Aliidongia dinghuensis: one gene and its partner. The protein of the gene in region 1 interacts with the protein of each later gene in a pairwise test. Links are inferred from orthologs where the notes say so. Each region holds a gene or a part of one and is shown in the gene's direction. Other genes may lie near its edges. The genes, in order: clpS and dps.

Region 1 (9,361 bases):
TGGGCCATTACGAACGAGGAGCTCGTGCCATGAAGGCGCTGTTGATCGATGCCTACGACAGTTTCGTCTACATCATCCGGCAATATCTGCTGGAGGCCGGCCTGGACGTCCCGGTCGTGCGCAACGACCGGGTGACGGGCGACGAGATCGAGGCGATGCGGCCCGACCTGATCGTGCTGGGGCCTGGCCCGGGCCATCCCGCCGATGCCGGCTATGTCGGCATGCTCGACCGGTTCGCCGGCCGCCTGCCGATCCTGGGCGTCTGTCTCGGCCACCAGGCGATCGGGCTCGCGTTCGGCGGCAAGGTCGAGCGCGCGCGCCGGCTCATGCACGGCAAGACCAGCCCGATCGCCCATGACGGCGAGGGCTGCTTCAAGGACCAGGCCCAGCCTTTCTCGGCGACGCGCTACCATTCGCTCGTCGTGGCGGAAGACGGGCTGCCCGACTGCCTCGCGGTCTCGGCGCGCGCCGAGGACGACGGTCATATCATGGGGCTGCGTCACCGTTTCCTGCCGATCGAGTCCGTGCAGTTCCACCCGGAGAGCATCCGCACCGAGGCCGGCGCGCGGCTGTTCGGCAACTTCATCGACCGCGTCGCGGCCGGCGGTGCTGCTTGGTAGGGGAGGGGAGCGGCGGCGCGACCCTCACCCTCCCGCGTTCCGCGGATCCTCCCTCTCCCGCTTGCGGGAGTGGGCCGGGGTGAGGGTGTTCGCGTCGGAAAGCAAAAAGCCCGTCCGGGGCCGGACGGGCTTTTCTGGTTTCGCTCCTGTGTCGCTCAGTCCTTCGCGAGCTTGACGCTGCCCTTGCCGGGCGGGACGACGACGCAGAGGTGGCCCTTCTTGTGCAGCGCGCCGCAGGCCTCGCGGGCCTGATGCTCGCTGGAGAAGCCGTTCAACCGGGCGCGGAAGATCTTGTGCCGTTCGTGCCGGGTTGGGCCCAGGACCGAGGCTTCCTCGCCGTGCAGGCCCGCGAGCCGGATCGCGTGCATGGCCGCTTCCTCGGCCTGCGCATGGCTGCTGAATGCCCCGACCTGGACCGCCCAGCGCTCGGTCGATACGGCGGTCACGATGCCACCCGATCGGGCGTTATGCCCGCGCAGCACCCGGGTCGTGGCGGGCGCCGGCGTCGCGGCCTCGGCCTTGCCGATCGGCGAGAGCGCCGCCAGCATCGTGCCGGCACCGGCGAACACGCGCCGTGCCGACTTGGCGCTCTGGCCGCCAGCCTCGGCGACCAGCACCGGATCGGTCGGGCGATGGGCGAAGCCATTGTCGAGCAGGGTCTGCATCAGGTGGTCGCGGATGCCGCCGCTGGTCGAGCCCATGACGACACCGTAGAGCCGATGGCCGTCGCGCTCCGCCGAGGAGGCAAGGTTGAAGCCCGAGGCAGAGGTGAAGCCGGTCTTCAAGCCGTCCATGCCGGCGTAGCGGTACATCAGGCGGTTGTGCCCGCGGATCACGCGGCCCCGGAACAGGAACTCGCGGGTCGAGAAGAAGCGGTAATACTGCGGGAAGTCGTCGTGCAGATGCTGGGCGAGCTTGACCAGGTCGCGCGCGGTCGTGACCTGCTCGTCGTCCGGCAGGCCCGAGGCATTGCGGAAGGTCGTGTTGGTCATGCCCAGCTGATGGGCCTTGTCGGTCATCATGCGCGCGAAGGCCGTTTCGCTGCCGCCGGCCAGATATTCGCCGGCAATGGCCGCGCAGTCGTTGGCCGACAGCACGATCATGCCGAGCACGCATTCCTTGACCGTGACCTCATCGCCGGCCGGCACGCCCAGATGGGTTGGCATCTTGGCAGCGGCGAACTCCGAGACCGGCATGCGCGTGTCGAACGTGAGCTTGCCACGCTGCAGCGCCTCGAAGGTCATGTAGAGGGTCATCATCTTGGTGAGCGACGCCGGATGGTTCAGCTCATCCGCGTTGACCTCGTTCAATACCTCGCCGGTTGTGCCGTCGACGACCATCGAGGCATAGCCAGCCCACGCAGAAGTAGAGCCGCCAGCGAGACAGGTCATGCCCAACAGAACGGCTGCAACGGCCAAGCCCCCCTGCCGTCGCGACCGCCGAATTGAATGGATGCCCAACTCGGCCTCCCCCGAACAATAAAATCCACCGTACCGGTACCGCTAAGAGGTTAAAAAATTACTGAATCGCTGTCCATTGCCTTTCGACACGTCAGTCGAAATTAGCTGTGGAAATCTTCGGCGTTGCGGCTTGTCGCCCGCTCGTCCGGTTCAACTGGAATAAAGCGGGAACGAGTCCGGGCGCGGTGTCGGCGCACCACTGAAGGTTCCGCCGCGAACACAGACTCTGTTCTCGCGTGCAGACGCGACAGCACCGAATCGGCTCGGGCGATACCGGCCGACGATTGAGTCATTTCAAGAGATTAGCGCAGCAGCTTGTCGATCCACGGGCCGTCCGGCAGCTGGCCGGTCAGCTGGGTGATGTGGGTGTTCCACCACAGGCGCTGCTCCAACAGGTCGTCGTAGTCGAGCTCGACCGTGCGGATCGCGCCGTCTGCCGTGGATAGGGTCGCAAGATCGATGGGGTAGCCGACGTCGGCGGCGCTGACGCGCGTCGAGTCGAACGACAGATACGCGATCTTGAGCGCCGCCTGCATCGGCGTGTCGTAGCTGAGCGCCCGGTCGAGGATCGGCTTGCCATAGGCGGTGGCACCCACGGAGAGATAGGGCGTGCGCTCGTCGCAGGCGATCCAGTTGCCTTCCGGATATATCAGATAGAGGCCCGGCTCGGCGTCGTCGGCGAGCATGCCGCCCATGATGCAGTGCAGATTGAGCGGCAGGGCCGCCGCCTCGAGCGCCTCCTGGTCCTCGCGCTTCACCTCGCGCAGTGCCGCGCAGAAGCCGGCGACCGCGTCGAGCACTCGGCGGAATGGCTTGGCATCGGCCGCGCGCATGTCGCGCTCGAGATAGGCCAGGGTCTTGTCGCGCACCGAGCGCAGGCCCGAGGTCATGACCATGAACTGGCCGCCGTCGGCGCCATGCAGGGTCAGCTTGCGGGCGCGCGACACCTGGTTGCCCGACGTCACCCGCCCATCGGACAGGGCGATCAGCCCGTCCCGCACCTTGATCCCGACGCAATAGGTCACAACCGCTTCTTTCCGCTCGTTCCTCGGATGGGCCGGCTGATCCCGGCCCGCGAGGAGGATGCCCCAGCGTACCGCCCGTCATCAAGCGCTGGCCGTCATCAAGCGACAGCCTCGGTTAAGGCGGCGTAACCGATGGTGTCGAGACCTGTTCAACAACGATTGATGTTGCAGTGCACAAAAAATCATTGACTCTGGCATCGGACAGGCATATTTGAAACTTGTGTTGCGATGCAGCAATCTCCGGGAGCGAGAAATCAAGCTCGCCCCGGTTGCCGCGCCAGGAGGGACCCTGAGATGACCGATACCGATCCGAAGGCAGGCAAGCCCGTCGCTCAGAAGCCGGCGGCCGCTGCCAAGGCGCCCGCGAAGGCGGCTGCCTCGAAGACCCCCGTCGCCAAGACCGCTCCCGCGAAGGTTGCGCCCACGACGGCGCCCGCCGCTGCGACCGCGAAGCCGACGCCCGTCGAGGCGAAGCCCGTCGTTGCGCCGACACCGGCCGTCGCGCCGACGCCAGCCGCCGCCAAGGCGCCCGAAGCTGCCCCAAAGGCGGCTGTCGAGACGCCGGTTCCGGCGACGTCCCAGCCCGAGGCCACCAAGCCCGCGCCCGTCAAGGTCGAGCCGGTTGCTCCCGCCCCCGTTTCCGTGACGCCCGTCCCCGCGGTCGTCAAGATCGAAAATTCGCCGGCACCAAAGGCGCCGGCCGCCGAGGCGGTCCCCGCCGCGGCCAAGCCCGTTTCGAAGCCGGTCGTCGAGGCGCCGGTTTCGTCTTCCATTCCCCCAACGGCCTCGAAGACCCCCTCTTTCCCCCTATTCATGGTGCCCCCTATGTCGACCCAGACTTTCAAAGGCTACGAAGACTTCGCCGCGTTCGGTAAGGCCAACTTGGACGCGTTCGTCCAGGCCAACACCCTGTTCGCCAAGGGTATCGAGGAGCTGTCGAAGGAAGTCGTCAGCCTCACCCAGTCGTCGCTCGAGAGCAGCGCTGCCGCCACCAAGGCGATCTTCGCGGCCAAGACCCTCAAGGACGTCGTCGAGCTGCAGGCCGACTTCGCCAAGACCTCGTTCGAGAAGCTGGTCGCCAATTCGACCAAGCTCGGCGAGCTGACCGTCAAGCTCGCGACGGACTCGGCCGCCCCGCTCGGCGCCCGCGTGACCGCCGCTGCCGAGAAGGCGCTGAAGCCGGCCGCCTAAGGCCGTCCTTCGGACCTGTCCTCGGGCTTCTCGGCTCGGGCTTATCGACCGCCGCCTGTTCCTCCCCTATGGCGGCGGCCGACCCAACGGCCTTCCGGCTTTTTGCCGGAAGGCCGTTTTCATTTCGGTAGGGTTTGCCATGCAAGATACGCCCAAGGGTCTTGGGTCGGCGCGTCATCATCCCATATAGTTTCTCCCGAGGGCCTGTTCCCCGTAGACCAGTTGGACCAACCGAGCGTGCCTGCCCCGAGCCTGCGATGAGCGACATCGAGAAACGCGACGACGACCATTCGACCGGGGTGGTCGTCAAGACGAAGCCCAAGACCCGCAAGCCTTCGCTCTACAAGGTCTTGATGCTCAACGACGACTACACGCCCATGGAGTTCGTCGTGCATGTGCTCGAGCGGTTCTTCTCCAAGAACCGGGAAGAGGCGACGCAGATCATGATGCATGTCCACCGGCGCGGCGTCGGCATCTGCGGCGTTTTCACCTATGAAGTTGCCGAGACGAAAGTGACGCAGGTCATGGATTTCGCTCGGCAGCACCAGCATCCTTTGCAGTGCACTCTGGAGAAGGAATAGCGTCTCATGCTGTCGCGGAATCTTGAGAAGACGCTGCATCGGGCGCTCGCATTTGCCAACGAGCGGCGCCACGAATACGCGACGCTCGAACATCTGCTGCTCTCGCTGACCGAGGACCAGGATGCGGTCGCCGTGCTGCGCGCCTGCACGGTCGATGTCGACAAGCTGCGCCGCGATCTGGCCGGCTATGTCGACAACGAGTTGGCGAGCCTGGTCTCGCCCCATGTCGAGGATGCGAAGCCGACCGCGAGCTTTCAGCGCGTGTTGCAGCGGGCGGCGATCCATGTGCAGTCGTCCGGCCGCGAGGAAGTGACCGGCGCCAACGTGCTGGTCGCCATGTTCGCCGAGCGGGAGAGCCATGCCGTCTATTTCCTGCAGGAGCAGGAGATGACGCGCTTCGATGCGGTCAACTACATCTCCCACGGCATCGCCAAGGCGCCGGGCCGGTCCGAGACGCGCCGCGTCCAGGGGGCGGAAGAGGAGCGGGTCGAGAACGGCGACAAGGCGAACACGAAGCGCGGCCATGACGCGCTCGACGCCTATACCGTCAATCTCAACAAGAAGGCCAAGTCCGGCCGGATCGACCCGCTGATCGGCCGCGAGGCCGAGGTCGACCGGACGATCCAGATCCTGTGCCGGCGCTCCAAGAACAACCCGCTCTATGTCGGCGACCCCGGCGTCGGCAAGACCGCGATCGCCGAGGGCCTGGCGCGCCGCATCGTCCAGGGCGAAGTGCCGGAGGTGCTGCAGAGCGCGGTCATCTATTCGCTCGACATGGGCTCGTTGCTCGCCGGCACGCGCTATCGCGGCGATTTCGAGGAGCGCCTGAAGGCCGTGCTCTCGGAACTCGAGGCACAGCCGCACGCGGTGCTGTTCATCGACGAGATCCACACCGTGATCGGCGCCGGCGCCACCTCGGGCGGCGCCATGGATGCGTCCAACCTGCTGAAGCCGGCGCTCGCCAGCGGCACGATCCGCTGCATCGGCTCGACGACCTACAAGGAGTACCGCTCGTACTTCGAGAAGGACCGGGCGCTTGTCCGCCGCTTCCAGAAGATCGACGTCAACGAGCCGTCGGTCGAGGATTCGGTGAAGATCCTGCGCGGCTTGAAGCCGTACTACGAGAAGTACCACAAGGTCCGCTACACGGCCGGCGCCATCCGCGCTGCGGTCGAGCTGTCTTCGCGCTACATCAACGACCGCAAGCTGCCGGACAAGGCGATCGACGTGATCGACGAGGTGGGCGCGGCGCAGATGCTGCTGCCCGAGAGCCGGCGGCGCAAGACGATCACCGACAAGGAGATCGAGGCGGTGATCGCGACCATGGCGCGCATCCCGGCCAAGAGCGTGTCGCGCGACGACAAGGAAGTGCTGAAGAACCTCGAGCGCGACCTGAAGACCATGGTGTTCGGCCAGGACAGTGCCATCGACGCGCTGACCTCGGCGATCAAGCTCGCCCGCGCCGGCTTGCGCGACCAGGAGAAGCCGATCGGCTCCTACCTGTTCTCAGGCCCCACGGGCGTCGGCAAGACCGAGGTGGCACGCCAGCTCGCCCGCACCCTCGGCATTGAGCTGAAGCGCTTCGACATGTCCGAATACATGGAGCGGCACACGATCTCGCGGCTTATCGGCGCGCCGCCGGGCTACGTCGGCTTCGACCAGGGCGGCTTGCTCACCGACGCGGTCGACCAGCATCCGCACTGCGTGCTGCTGCTGGACGAGATCGAGAAGGCCCATCCGGACCTCTACAACATCCTGTTGCAGGTCATGGACTACGGCAAGCTCACCGACCACAACGGCAAGAACGTCGACTTCCGCAACGTCATCCTGATCATGACGACGAACGCGGGCGCGACCGAACTCTCGAAGCCGGCGATCGGCTTTGGCAGCACGGTGCGCACGGGCGACGACCAGGAGGCGATCAACCGGCTGTTCACGCCTGAGTTCCGCAACCGCTTGGACAGCATCATCTCGTTCTCGCCGCTCTCGCGCGACACGATCCATCGGGTCGTCGACAAGTTCGTGCTCCAGCTCGAGGTGCAGCTGGCCGACCGCGGCGTCACCATCGAGCTCGACGGGGCGGCGCGCGACTGGCTGGCCGAAAAGGGCTACGACCCGCTCTATGGCGCCCGGCCGCTCGCCCGGGTCATCCAGGAGAACATCAAGAAGCCGCTCGCCGAGGAGCTGCTGTTCGGCAAGCTTGCCAAGGGCGGCGTGGTCACGGTCACGGTCAAGGACGAGAAGCTCGCCTTCCGGTTCTCGGCCGCGGCACCCACGCCGGAGAAGCCCGACGACGGCGAGCCGGTGGAGAAGGAGCCGGCCTACGTCGAATAGGCGGCGATCGTCCCGATTACTCGAAAACGCCGGTCCCGTGGGCCGGCGTTTCTCGTTTGGCGAACCGTCACGGGTTCCGTGCTAGTTTCTTCAGCGATTCCAGAATGATGCCGTGGGACGAATGCCGGAGAGCCTGATGACCGCCGAAACAAGCCCGACCGCCGAAACGCGCCCGACCGCCCGGATCTTCCTATGGGCGGCCTCGAGCTGCGTCGTGCTGGTGCTGCTCGCGATCGGGTTCGTCGACCGGCCGCTCTCGACATGGTCGCACGACCATCTGCACGGGCAGCAGGGCTTCATCTGGCTCACCTGGATCGTCGACCCGATCCCGCCGCTCGCCGTCCTGGGCCTGATCGGCGCCGGCGTCGCCGCGGTCGCCGGCTGGCGGCCGGGCTCGGGCGGGCGAGTGCTGCTGGCGCTCTGCCTCGCCACGGTCGCGGCCCTCGTCATCAAGGACGAGCTCAAGATTCTGTTCGGCCGGACCTGGCCCGAGACCTGGACCAACAACAACCCGTCCTGGATCAAGGACGGTGTGTTCGGCTTCGAGCCGCTGCACGGCGGCGCCGGCTGGTTCTCATTCCCGTCCGGCCACACGACGCTCGTGACGGCGCCGATGATGGTGCTGTGGCTCTGCTTGCCGCGGCTGCGCGCGCTCTGGGCGGCTTTGATCGCGCTCGTCGTGATTGGGTTGCTCGGCGCCGACTATCATTGGCTGAGCGACACGATCGCCGGCTTCTACCTCGGCACCGCCGTCGCTGTCGGCATGGTGGCGCTGCTCAAGGCGGCACCGTGAGCGAAATCCAGATCCGGCCGCTCACCAAGACCGACGCGGGGGCGTTCCGCGCGCTTCGCCTCGAAGGCCTGAGCCAAGCGCCGGACGCGTTCAGCGCCGCCTACGAGGACGAGGTTCGGCGCAGCGACGAGCAATTCGCCGCCCGCATTCCCGACGCCTCGTCCTCCGTGATCTTCGGCGCCTTTCGGGATGGCAGGCTCGTCGCCATGACCGGTCTCATGGTGCCGGCGGGCCTGAAGGAGCGGCACAAGGGCCTCGTCTGGGGCGTCTATGTCGGCGTCGCGGCACGCGGCCTGGGGCTCGCCCGCCGGTTGCTCGATCGGGTCATGACCCATGCCCGCACGGTCGACGGGCTCGAAATCCTGCAGCTCGGCGTCGGCGTCCATAACGAGCCGGCCAAGGCCGTCTACGCCGCCGCCGGCTTCGAGGTCTACGGCGTCGAACGTAAAGCGCTGAAGCTCACGGATGGGCGCTACGTGGACGAGGAGCTGCGGGTGCTGGAGCTCCGCAGCGGCTGACCTCTCATCGGTCTGCGCCGGTTTTCTCCATCCAAAAGGGCGGCAGCCGCGGCTCCCATGTGTAGGGCTCGTATCGCTCGAGGATCGCCTCGCGTTCGGCCATGCTGGTCGCCTTCAAGGACTTGCGCAAAGCCTGCTTCAGCGCGTCGCCGCCCTCGACATCACCGGTGTCGTAATAGTGGCGCTTGATCTCGCTGACGATTTCCAGCACGTCGCCGGGCTTGGCGTTCGCGATCCATTCGAGCAGGCCCTCCAGCTCGGTGTCCCGCTCGCCCGGCGGCAGGCTCGCCCAGGGCTCGCCGTCGCGAACTGCCCGCTCGAGCTCTTCCAACTGCCCAGCAGGGATGCGGACGCAGGCGTGGAGCGTAACGCCCGGCCGTTCCATCACAGGCTTGCGCTGACGGGATGGCCTCAAGGAAGCCCCGGAGTAGCTTCGGATGAGCCTGCTGATCGCGATGATGCAGAGTTGGACGAAAAGCCATGTCTTTTCTGGCACTCGTTTCCTCCATCCGAGGTGGTTGGAGCGCTGACGGGTGTACTTTCTCTCGGCCGCCTTTCATGGGAAGGATGCTGAGCTTGATAGTGTTAAGTGCGAGGCGGATATGGGAAAGAAGCGGAAAATACTTGACTTGGTTATGATCAGGTCTTGTTTGTTTCCGCTGCTTGGATGAGCTCGACCATCCGGTCACAAACAGCGTCGAGATCGGCGCCAGGTGGCAGGAAGATCGTGTTCTCTGTATCGGGAACCCATCCGCCGCGGCTCGAATACCTGCGCAGGGGAATAATTTTGTATGAGCCGCCCTGGTCGGTGATGCTCCAAGTCGCCGTTACGCCGCGAT
Region 2 (9,313 bases), on another replicon or contig:
GAACAGCTCGGGCGCCGTCTCCATCGCCCGGCGCACCTGGTAACCGCCGTTCGAGGTGCCGACCGCATAAGTGTGCGCCGGGAAGCGGCCATAGCGGAACTGCAGCGCCTCGCGCCCGACCACGGCCGCTGCCTGCATCGCGAGGTTCCAGCGCGAGAACACCTCGGCCGGATCATTGTCGTAGAAATGGACATAGACCGGCGTCACCGGATTGAGCCGGCAGGCAAGCGGGTCGGTCGAGGTCGAGAGCTGCAGGTTCAAGACGCCCTTGTTCTGCGAAACATAGGCGTAGCCCTTCTGCACGACATAGTCGCTCCAGGCGAAATCGCCGTTGAACTCGCTGCGCGTGCCCGACGCGCCGGCGACGACCAGCCTGCCGTTCCAGCTGTCCGGCAGGCGGAGCAGGATCCGCCCCTCACCCAGCGGATCCTGGGCAAGGCGCCCGTCGATCTGGATGCCCGGCACCGCCTTGGTGATCGGCGTGCGATCGGCCGCGACCGGCGCGATCGTCGCCCGGTCGGTCTGCGGCGTGAAGGCGAAGGCCGGCAGGCCCGGCAGCGAGTTGTTGGCCGGCGTCGTCGCCGAATTGTTGGTCGTGAGGTCCGGACTCTCGACGCAGGTCGCGTCCGTGATGCTGCCCTTGAGCAGCGCCAGCAGCTGGTCGCATCGACCCGCGGCCGCAGCCGGAGAATGCCAGCCGGCGGCAAGGATGAGCACGGCCAGGCCGCCCCATCGGGCAAGGCGCAATGAAGTCATTCGTTCCTCCCCAATTGTTGTTTTGATGGGAACGCGTAACGAAGATTGAGATGTCAGCAGGGCTCTGATGTCGGGCGCCCGAGAGCCCGGTCGGTGGTCCTGCCGGCGAAGCCGGCGACCGAAGGTGCGGCACTCCGGACTATAAGGGAAACCGGCTCCCGATGGTACCGCGCGGACGCTCGTAAGGGCGCTTCCAGGACAGGCAATCGCCGGAAAATGAAAAGGCCCATCCGGAGTCCCCACACTCCGGATGGGCCAGCCACACGTCCTAACCCGCGATCAGAAGGTCGGCAGATTGGGCAGCGGCTTATGGAACCACTTCTCGTGGATGGCGTTGAGCTCGCCGTTGTTCTTCACGAAATAGACGAATGTGTTGACCCACTGGTGCAGGTTCCACTGGTCCTTGCGCATGGTGATGCCGTTCGGCTGCTGCAGCAGGGTGAACTTGCGCTCGATGCCGGCGCCCGGGTTGGCGGCGAAAGTCGTGTCGCCGGTCAGGCCCGTCTCGGCGATCGCGTCGACCTGGTGGGTGATCAGCGCCTGATAGGTGCTGGGATCATCGTCGAACCGCGCCATCTTGACCTGGTCGCCCAAGCTCGTGCTCAGGATCACATCCTGCACCGTGCCGCGCGGCACGCCGACCTTGAGGCCCTTCAGGTCGTCGAGCGAAGTGATCTTCTTGTCCTTGGGCGCGAACACGACGTTCTCGATGGCACTGTAGGGGATCGAGAACAGCACCTGCTTCGCGCGCTCCGGCGTCACGCCGAAGGTCGCGACGATCAGGTCGACCTTGTTGGTAAGCAAGAACGGGATGCGGTTCGGGCTGGTCAGCTGCACCAGGTTGACCTTGACGCCCATGTACTTGCCGAGGAGCTTCGCCACGTCGATGTCGTAACCGTCCGGCTCCTGCTTCTCGTTCAGGATGCCGTAAGGCGGCAGATCGACGAGCACGCCGATATTGATCGAGCCGCGGCTCAGGATCTCGTCGACCGTCTGCGCCGCCGCCGGCCGCGCCGTCATCGCCAGGCCCAGCATGACGCAGGCCGCCGCCAGGTATTTCATCAGTCTCATGGCCGTCCTCTCCCCAAAGGTTTCTGTTTCCCGTTCCTGCCTAGCGCCGATAGGCCTGCGCCAGACGCTTCTCCAGCCGCCGGCTCGCGATGGTGAGCGGCCAGCAGATGACGAAATAGATGAGCGCCACCGTCCCGAAGATGAGGAACGGGCGGAACGTCGCATTGTTGAGCAGCTGCCCGGCGCGAATGAGCTCGACGAAGCCCAGGATCGAGGCGAGCGAGGTGCTTTTGACCAGGTTGACGAGGAAGCCCACGGTCGGCGCCACGGCGAGCCGGAGCGCCTGGGGCAGCACGACCCTGAACATGATCGGCACATAATGCAGGCCGAGCGAGCGCGCCGCCTCGATCTGCCCCTTGGGCACGCCCTGGATGGCGCCACGCCAGATCTCGCCCAGGAACGCGCCGGCATTGAGGCTCAAGCCCAGCATGGCGGCAATCCACGGGTCGACCGCGACGCCGATCATGTCGCCGCCGAAGAACACGAGGAACAGCTGGAGCAGCAGCGGCGTCCCCTGGAACAGGCGGATATAGGCGATGGCGAGATAGCGCTGCAGCCGGTGCTGCGCTGTGCGCATGAACGCGATCGTGATGCCGACCACGGCGCCGCCGCCGAACGCCAGCGCCGACAGCAGCAGCGTCCAGCGCACGGCCCAGACCAGGAACTCGATGTCGGTGAACGTAAGCGTGCGCATCAGCGGTGCTCCACGCGGGGGAACGCCCAGCGGTCGATGAGCGCGAAGGCCGCCTGGAAGATCATCGAGACGATGAAATAGATGACGAACACGATGATGTAGGTCTCGAATGGCCGGAACGTGCGCGACTGCACGTCCTGGGCGGCGGCCATCAGCTCGTCGGCCGAGACGACCGAGACGATGCTCGAGTTCAGCATCAGGAGGATGAACTGGCTGCCGAGCGGCGCCACCATGACCTTCAAGGCCTGGGGCAGCACGACCAGGCGGAAGCTCTGCAGCGTATGGAGGCCGAGCGCCCTCGCCGCCTCCATCTGGCCGTGCGTGACGCTCTCGATGCCGGCGCGCACGATCTCGATCGTATAGGCGCTGCCGTTCAGCACCATGGCGATGACCGCCGCGGTGTTGGCATCGAAGCTCAGGCCCACGGTCGGCAGGCCGAAAAAGATCATGAAGATCTGCACCAGGAACGGCGTGTTCCGGATGACCTCGACATAGGCGATGACCAGCGTCTGGATCCACTTCGGGCCCGATGTCCGCAGGAGCGCGCCCCCGATCGCGAAGGCAAGGCTCAGCACCATCGAGATCGCCGACAGGCGCAGCGTGTACACCATGCCCCACAGAAGCTCGTCGAAATTGACGGGCTTCAGGATCTCGCCGAATTGAAAGATATAGTTCATGCCGGGCAGGTTTCCCGGTCAAAGAACTCCCCGTCAGGCCGTCTCGGCTGGCGCACGCCCTCTCCCCCTAGGTCTTCTTGCCGGACGTCTCATGATCCGGCTTCGTTCGTCAGGCTCAGTCAACCAACTTGTACGACGAATGTCGAGCCCCGTTTGGTCGCAAGCCCGCCCCGTCCCCGTGTTTTTATCCTCTGATGATATCACACGATCAGTGCTGCATTGCAATGATCGCCAGGACCGGGACGCTCATGGTAAGAGGGCGGCGCCATGCTCTCGATTTCCAACATTACCTATCGCATCGCCGGCCGTACGCTCCTCGAGAATGCGTCCGCCGTCATCGCCGCCGGCCATCGCGTGGGCCTGGTCGGCCGCAACGGCGCCGGCAAGTCGACGCTGTTCGGCCTGATCCTGGGCGAGCTGCAGCCCGACCAGGGCGAGGTCGAGATCCAGCGCGGCACGCGCGTCGGCATCGTGGCGCAGGAGGCGCCGGGCGGCACCATGACGCCGCAGGATGTGGTGTTGGCGGCCGATCTCGAGCGTACCGCCCTCATGCACGAGGCGGAGACGTCGCACGATGCCGAGCGGCTGGCCGAGGTGCACATGCGGCTCGTCGACATCGACGCCCATACGGCGCCGGCGCGCGCCGCCGAGATCCTGGCCGGCCTGGGATTCTCGGAAGAGATGCAGCAGCAGCCGATGTCGAGCTTCTCGGGCGGCTGGCGCATGCGCGTGGCGCTCGCGGCTGCCCTTTTCGCCCAGCCGGAACTCTTGCTGCTCGACGAGCCGACCAACCATCTCGATCTCGAGGCAACGGTCTGGCTCGAAGCCTATCTGCAGAAATATCCGCACACGCTGCTCGTCATCAGCCACGACCGGCAGATCCTGAACGCCTGCGTCGACCATATCCTGCATCTCGACAGCCGGCAGCTGACTTTCTATTCCGGCAACTACGACTGGTTCGAGAAGATGCGCGAGGAGCGCATCGCCCAGTCCAAGGCCGAGGCCGCCAAGGTCGACGCCAAGCGCAAGCACCTGCAAAGCTTCGTCGACCGGTTCAAGGCCAAGGCGACCAAGGCGCGCCAGGCGCAGAGCCGCATGAAGATGCTGGCGAAGCTCGACGCCGTCTCGGTCATCCGCGACGATCCGTCCGTGACGTTCGATTTCCCGGAGCCGGTGGAGCTGGCGCCACCGCTCCTGTCGTTCGACAAGGTCGCGGTCGGCTATGCGCCGGGCAAGCCGGTGCTGCGCGAGATCGACGTGCGCATTGATCCAGACGACCGCATCGCGCTCCTCGGCTCCAACGGCAACGGCAAGTCGACCTTCGCGAAGCTGGTCGCCGGCCGGCTCGAGCCGATGGAGGGCCACCATCACCGCTCGGGCAAGCTCTTCACCGGCTTCTTCGCCCAGCACCAGATCGAGGACATGGACGGCGAGGCGACGCCGTTCACGCTGATGGCGGCACTCATGCCGGGCGCCGGCGTGCCGCAGGTGCGTGCGCGCCTGGGCCGCTTCGGCTTCGGCCAGGAAAAGGCGAACGTCAAGGTCAAGGACCTGTCGGGCGGCGAGCGCGCGCGGCTCAATTTCGCGCTCATCACCTACAACGCGCCGCCGATGCTGATCTTCGACGAGCCGACCAACCATCTCGACATCGACAGCCGCGAGGCGCTGGCGGTCGCGATCAACGAGTACAAGGGCGCCGTCATCCTGATCAGCCACGACTGGCATCTCCTGGAACTGACGGCCGACCAGCTGTGGCTCGTCGCCGACGGCCGGGTCAAGCCGTTCGACGGCGATCTCGAGGACTATCGCAAGCTGATGCTGGGCAAGACCGGCACCGGCAATACCAGGATTCCCAAGGACAAGCGGCCGAAGGAGAAGCCCGTCGACGAGCGCCAGGCCGACCGGTCGCGCGGCGCCGACCGGCGCCGGGAGCTGGACGCGCTGCGCCGCCGCTCACGCGAGGCCGAGGCGTCGCTGGCGCGCCTCACCGAGGACAAGGCGACGGTCGAGGCTTCATTGCTCGGCCGCGATCTCGACAGCGCCAAACGCGCGCAGCTGATGAAGCGGCAGGCCGAGCTCTCGGCGGCCGTCGCCAGCGCCGAGGAAGCGTGGCTCGAAGCGGCGGAAGCGCTGGAGGCCGCCGCCGCTTGATGGGATCCGCCCAGAGCCGCGCCCAGGGAACCATAGGGGCGGGAACCATGGTGGTTTTCCCGCGATTGTAGCGGCGGGCGTGCTTGCTTCCGGGCGCGCCGCCCCTATCTCAAGGTGCCGCCCATGCCTGAAATCCCAAACCCAGAGGTCCCCATGCATCGCACCAAGATCGATCTGGCCGACAACGTGCGCGCCTCCGTCATCGGAGAGCTGAGCACGGCGTTGGCCGACGCCGTCGACCTCTCCGCCCAGGTCAAGCAGGCCCATTGGAACGTCAAGGGGCCGAACTTCATCGCGCTGCACGAGCTGTTCGATCAGATCGCGACCGACGTGCGCGACTACACCGACCTGATCGCCGAGCGCATCGTGACGCTGGGCGGCACGGCCTATGGCACCGTGCAGGAAGCGGTGTCGAAGAGCCGCCTGCCGGCCTACCCGACCGACATTTCGGCCGGCTCGAACCATGTCGAGGCGTTGAGCACCGCGCTCGCCACCTTCGGCAAGAACGTCCGCGCATCGATCGACACGACCGACGAGCTCGGCGACGCCATCACCGCCGACGTGCTGACCGAGGTCGGCCGCGGCATCGACAAATGGCTCTGGATGGTCGAGGCCCACCGCCAGGCGGATTCGTAAGCAACGCCCATCGCAGGACGGCGAAGGGGAAGCCCCAGGGCAGGACCGGCGGCAAAGGGGCGGTTTGTGCAAGAAGAACAAACCGCCGATCAGCTTGCCGGTGCTGCCGGCGGGTTGTTCGACGTATCTGGAATGAGACGGGCCTTGACGCCGTAGATGAGCATGACCTTTTGGCCCACGGCCAAAGGCTGCGCGTCCTTCTGCGTCACCGACATCAGATCGCCGTTCTGTTTCTGCACGATATATTCGAAGGCCTGCGTATCAGTCGCGCTCTTCTCCACAAGCGCGCCGATGGCGGCGCCCACGAGGACCCCGCCCAAGGTGGCCGCGGCACTGCCCCCGCCGGATCCGAATGACGAGCCGCCGATACCACCGGCCGCACCACCAACCAGAGCGCCGGCTCCCGCAGTGCCATCCACGTCCACCGAGCGGACGCTTTGCACAGTGGCGCGATCAACCTTGCTCGCCTGCTGCATGCTGGCCGACGAGTAATGGTCGGGCGAGTAGCCGTTCTGGCAGGCGTTCAGCATCAAAGCGACTAGCGCCAAGCCGCAGCCGCTCCGCGCCATGTTAGAAAATCGGCTCATCGGATACTCACAGTCTTAGGAAACAGGGGCGCCGGGAGGATTCGTTCCCGGGCTCGGTTGCACGGCCACGGCGGGATCGGCCGGCTTGCCTGCCGGCTCTTTCGTACCCTTCTGCAGTTCCCCCACGGTGCCAATGACGGCGTCGCGCGCGACCGCTGTCACGAAGTCATCCCGAGAGACGATCAGGGAGCCAATCAGTCCGAGGCTCATGGCCTGCGCAGCCCCCATTCGCAACAGGGGCGTGCCATCCGTATCCAGAACCCGGATCCCGACGATGACGGAACGGTGAACGAGCAGGCCCAATTCAGGCTGATAGCTCACGTAGAGCCGTACGCGTACGTCAGGCGGACGCGTCCCGTCCTCGACGATGTGCATCCCGTAATTCTCGAACTGGGAAATGACCGCCGCTTTGACGGCGCTCATGACCTCGCTGTCATTCTGCGAGGGATTGGGATCGATGGATTTATCGACATCCGAGTCGAATCCGCCGTTGAAGGATGCGACCTTGTCCAGCTTGATCACATCGATCTTTGACGGAACATCGGCCGCCGATTTACCCGCTTCATACGGAGACGAGGCGCAAGCGGCGGTCAGGCACAGCGACAAGACCGCAAGGAACCTAAGGTACATTCAAAACCGTCCAATCACAGACGCGAAAGATGCTCGACACGCTCAGCTTAAAGGTGATTTCCCCAAAAAGCCATCCGCAGTGAGTGTGCGAGAACCATGGGTCCTCAGCTTGTCGACGAGGCCTTGGCGTTGATGGCAGCGTGCCGTCCTTCCCACCTCGTCATCCCCGCGGAGGCGCGGGGATGACGGCGAAAGCGGGGCTACGACGGCGTCCCTGCCCGCTCCTTGATGCCCATGTCGCGCAACACCGCGTCCATCGCGCGCACTGCGGCCGCCATGTCGGCGGGCTCGATCGCGCCGATGCAGCCGACGCGGAAGCTCGGCTCCGGCGTGTTGTAGAAATTGCTGATGAGGAAGCCGCGCGCCTTCAGGCCGTCGACGAAGCGCTGCAGGTCCCAGGCGGGATCGGCCGGGGCCGCGACATTGACGATGATCGGGCCCTGTACGTGCGCCGGCAGGCAGGGCGTGAGGCCGAGCGCCACGATGCCGTCGTAGAAGGTCCGCATGTTCGCCGTATAGCGCGCGAGCCGCCCCGCCTGCCCTACGGCCTCGTAGCGGTCGAGCGCCACGTCGAGCGCCGCCACGACCTGGGCCGGTGGCGTGAAGCGTGCGGCCCCCGGCACACTGCGCGTGTTGCGCCGGGCGCCGGGCGTCGCCGCCCCGCTCTGATGGTCGTAGACGTCGCTCAAATCGAGCGACCAGCTGCCGGCATTGCCGCGGCAGGCGTCGAGCCGCTCGATCGGCGCGACGGTGAAGCTCATGCCCGGCAGCGCTTCCAGGCCCTTGTTGGAGGTGAAGCTGATCGCATCGACCATGTCGAGCGCGCTGATATCGAACGGCAGGATGCCGAACGCGCTGACCGCGTCGACCAGCACGCGCCGGCCGAGCCGGCCCACCGCGGCGGCGATGGCCGGCACGTCGTGGATGATACCCGAGCCGGTCTCGCTATAGACGAGCGCCACATGGCCGATCGCGGGGTCGGCCTCGAGCGCCGCCGTAACCGCCTCGACGCTGGTGCGCGTGCGCGCCGGGACCGGCAGGCGCACGACGGTGCGGCCCGCTTCTTCGGCAAGCCGCGCCGCCCGATCGGCATAGGCGCCGGTCATGGGCAGCAGGAGCTTGGCGCCCTTCGGCACGAAGGTGCGGATCGCCGCCTCGACCGCAAAATGGCCGCAGCCCTGGAGCGGCAGCACGGCATGCCGGTCCGGCGCGCCGCCGGCGATCGGCAGCAGCCGGCGATAGACCCGGGCGTAGATAGCTCGGAAGTCGTTGTCCCACGGCGCGTAATCCTCCGCCATCGCAGCGCGGACGGAAGGATGGGTCGTGACCGGGCCGGGGATCAGCAGCTTCATCGCAGGACCTTTGAACGGAACCAAAGGCCGCGATTGTCGGGCAGACCGGCCACCTAAGGAATCGGCATCTGCGCAGGCGCCCTTGCTCGGGGCGCAGAGCTGTTATGCCCGATCAGGATCCGATCAGGATCGGCGCGCCGGCCGCCGTCGCGATGTCGCGCAATTCCTGGGCGAGCCGCGCCGAGAGCGGGATGCCGTTCCGCTGCCGCTCCGCCCGGGCGCGGACCTCGGGATCGCCCGCGACCTGCACCGGCTCCGCCGGATCAGCCGCCCGGGTCGCGCGCAGCGCGTCGATCATCTCGTCGAGATCGGCCTCGAACGCGCCCTCCTCGCGGAATGCGTCCGGATCGATCGCCAGAAAGAAATGGCCGACATCATGCCGCGCCGCGTCCGGATCGCGCCGCTCCCGGAGTGCCCCGAACTGGGCGCCGGACAGGGTCGTGCACAGCACCTCGACCATCATGGCGAGGCCGTAGCCCTTGTGGCCGCCCATGGCGCGGGTGCTGCCGAGCGGCGTCAGGCGGCGATGGCTGAGGGCCGCGTCCGGGTCGGTAATGCTGCGACCATCCGGATCGACCGCCCAGCCGTCCGGGATCGGCTTGCCGACGCGGGACGCGATCGTGATCTTGCCGAGCGCCGCCGTGCTCGTCGCCATGTCGAGCAGGAACGGCGGGTTGCGCTTCGCCGGTGCGGCAAACGCGATCGGGTTCGTGCCGAACATGGCGTCGGCGCCGTAGAGCGGCACCACGCTCGGCCGTG

What was found.
Region 2: the proteins of clpS (region 1) and dps interact in binary tests that used the Escherichia coli proteins (3 or more experiments, as listed by UniProt). The link is inferred for Aliidongia dinghuensis from one-to-one orthologs.

The regions. Positions count from the first base shown.
Region 1 is NZ_BMJQ01000005.1:365,125-374,485, forward strand. Bases 3,341-6,215 are described here. They hold clpS (ATP-dependent Clp protease adapter ClpS), read left to right. Parts: upstream 3,341-4,553; coding sequence 4,554-4,877; downstream 4,878-6,215. Other genes in these bases: IEY58_RS12215 (hypothetical protein), read right to left, coding at 3,438-3,878; IEY58_RS12220 (phasin family protein), read left to right, coding at 3,931-4,296; clpA (ATP-dependent Clp protease ATP-binding subunit ClpA), read left to right, coding at 4,884-6,215. Outside these bases: IEY58_RS12195 (anthranilate synthase component I family protein), read left to right, coding at 1-33; IEY58_RS12200 (anthranilate synthase component II), read left to right, coding at 30-620; IEY58_RS12205 (D-alanyl-D-alanine carboxypeptidase), read right to left, coding at 776-1,960; IEY58_RS12210 (peptidase), read right to left, coding at 2,383-3,105; more of clpA, read left to right, coding at 6,216-7,211; IEY58_RS12235 (phosphatase PAP2 family protein), read left to right, coding at 7,348-8,004; IEY58_RS12240 (GNAT family N-acetyltransferase), read left to right, coding at 8,001-8,522; IEY58_RS12245 (hypothetical protein), read right to left, coding at 8,527-8,907; IEY58_RS12250 (hypothetical protein), read right to left, coding at 9,162-9,361. UniProt on the Escherichia coli protein: Involved in the modulation of the specificity of the ClpAP-mediated ATP-dependent protein degradation.
Region 2 is NZ_BMJQ01000009.1:34,671-43,983, forward strand. Bases 4,417-7,243 are described here. They hold dps (DNA starvation/stationary phase protection protein Dps), read left to right. Parts: upstream 4,417-5,502; coding sequence 5,503-5,985; downstream 5,986-7,243. Other genes in these bases: IEY58_RS17375 (ABC-F family ATP-binding cassette domain-containing protein), read left to right, coding at 4,417-5,349; IEY58_RS17385 (outer membrane lipoprotein), read right to left, coding at 6,075-6,572; IEY58_RS17390 (hypothetical protein), read right to left, coding at 6,588-7,202. Also shown: IEY58_RS17355 (3-hydroxybutyrate oligomer hydrolase family protein), read right to left, coding at 1-756; IEY58_RS17360 (transporter substrate-binding domain-containing protein), read right to left, coding at 1,036-1,827; IEY58_RS17365 (amino acid ABC transporter permease), read right to left, coding at 1,868-2,521; IEY58_RS17370 (amino acid ABC transporter permease), read right to left, coding at 2,521-3,198; more of IEY58_RS17375, read left to right, coding at 3,466-4,416; IEY58_RS17395 (2-aminoethylphosphonate--pyruvate transaminase), read right to left, coding at 7,403-8,554; IEY58_RS17400 (Ldh family oxidoreductase), read right to left, coding at 8,667-9,313.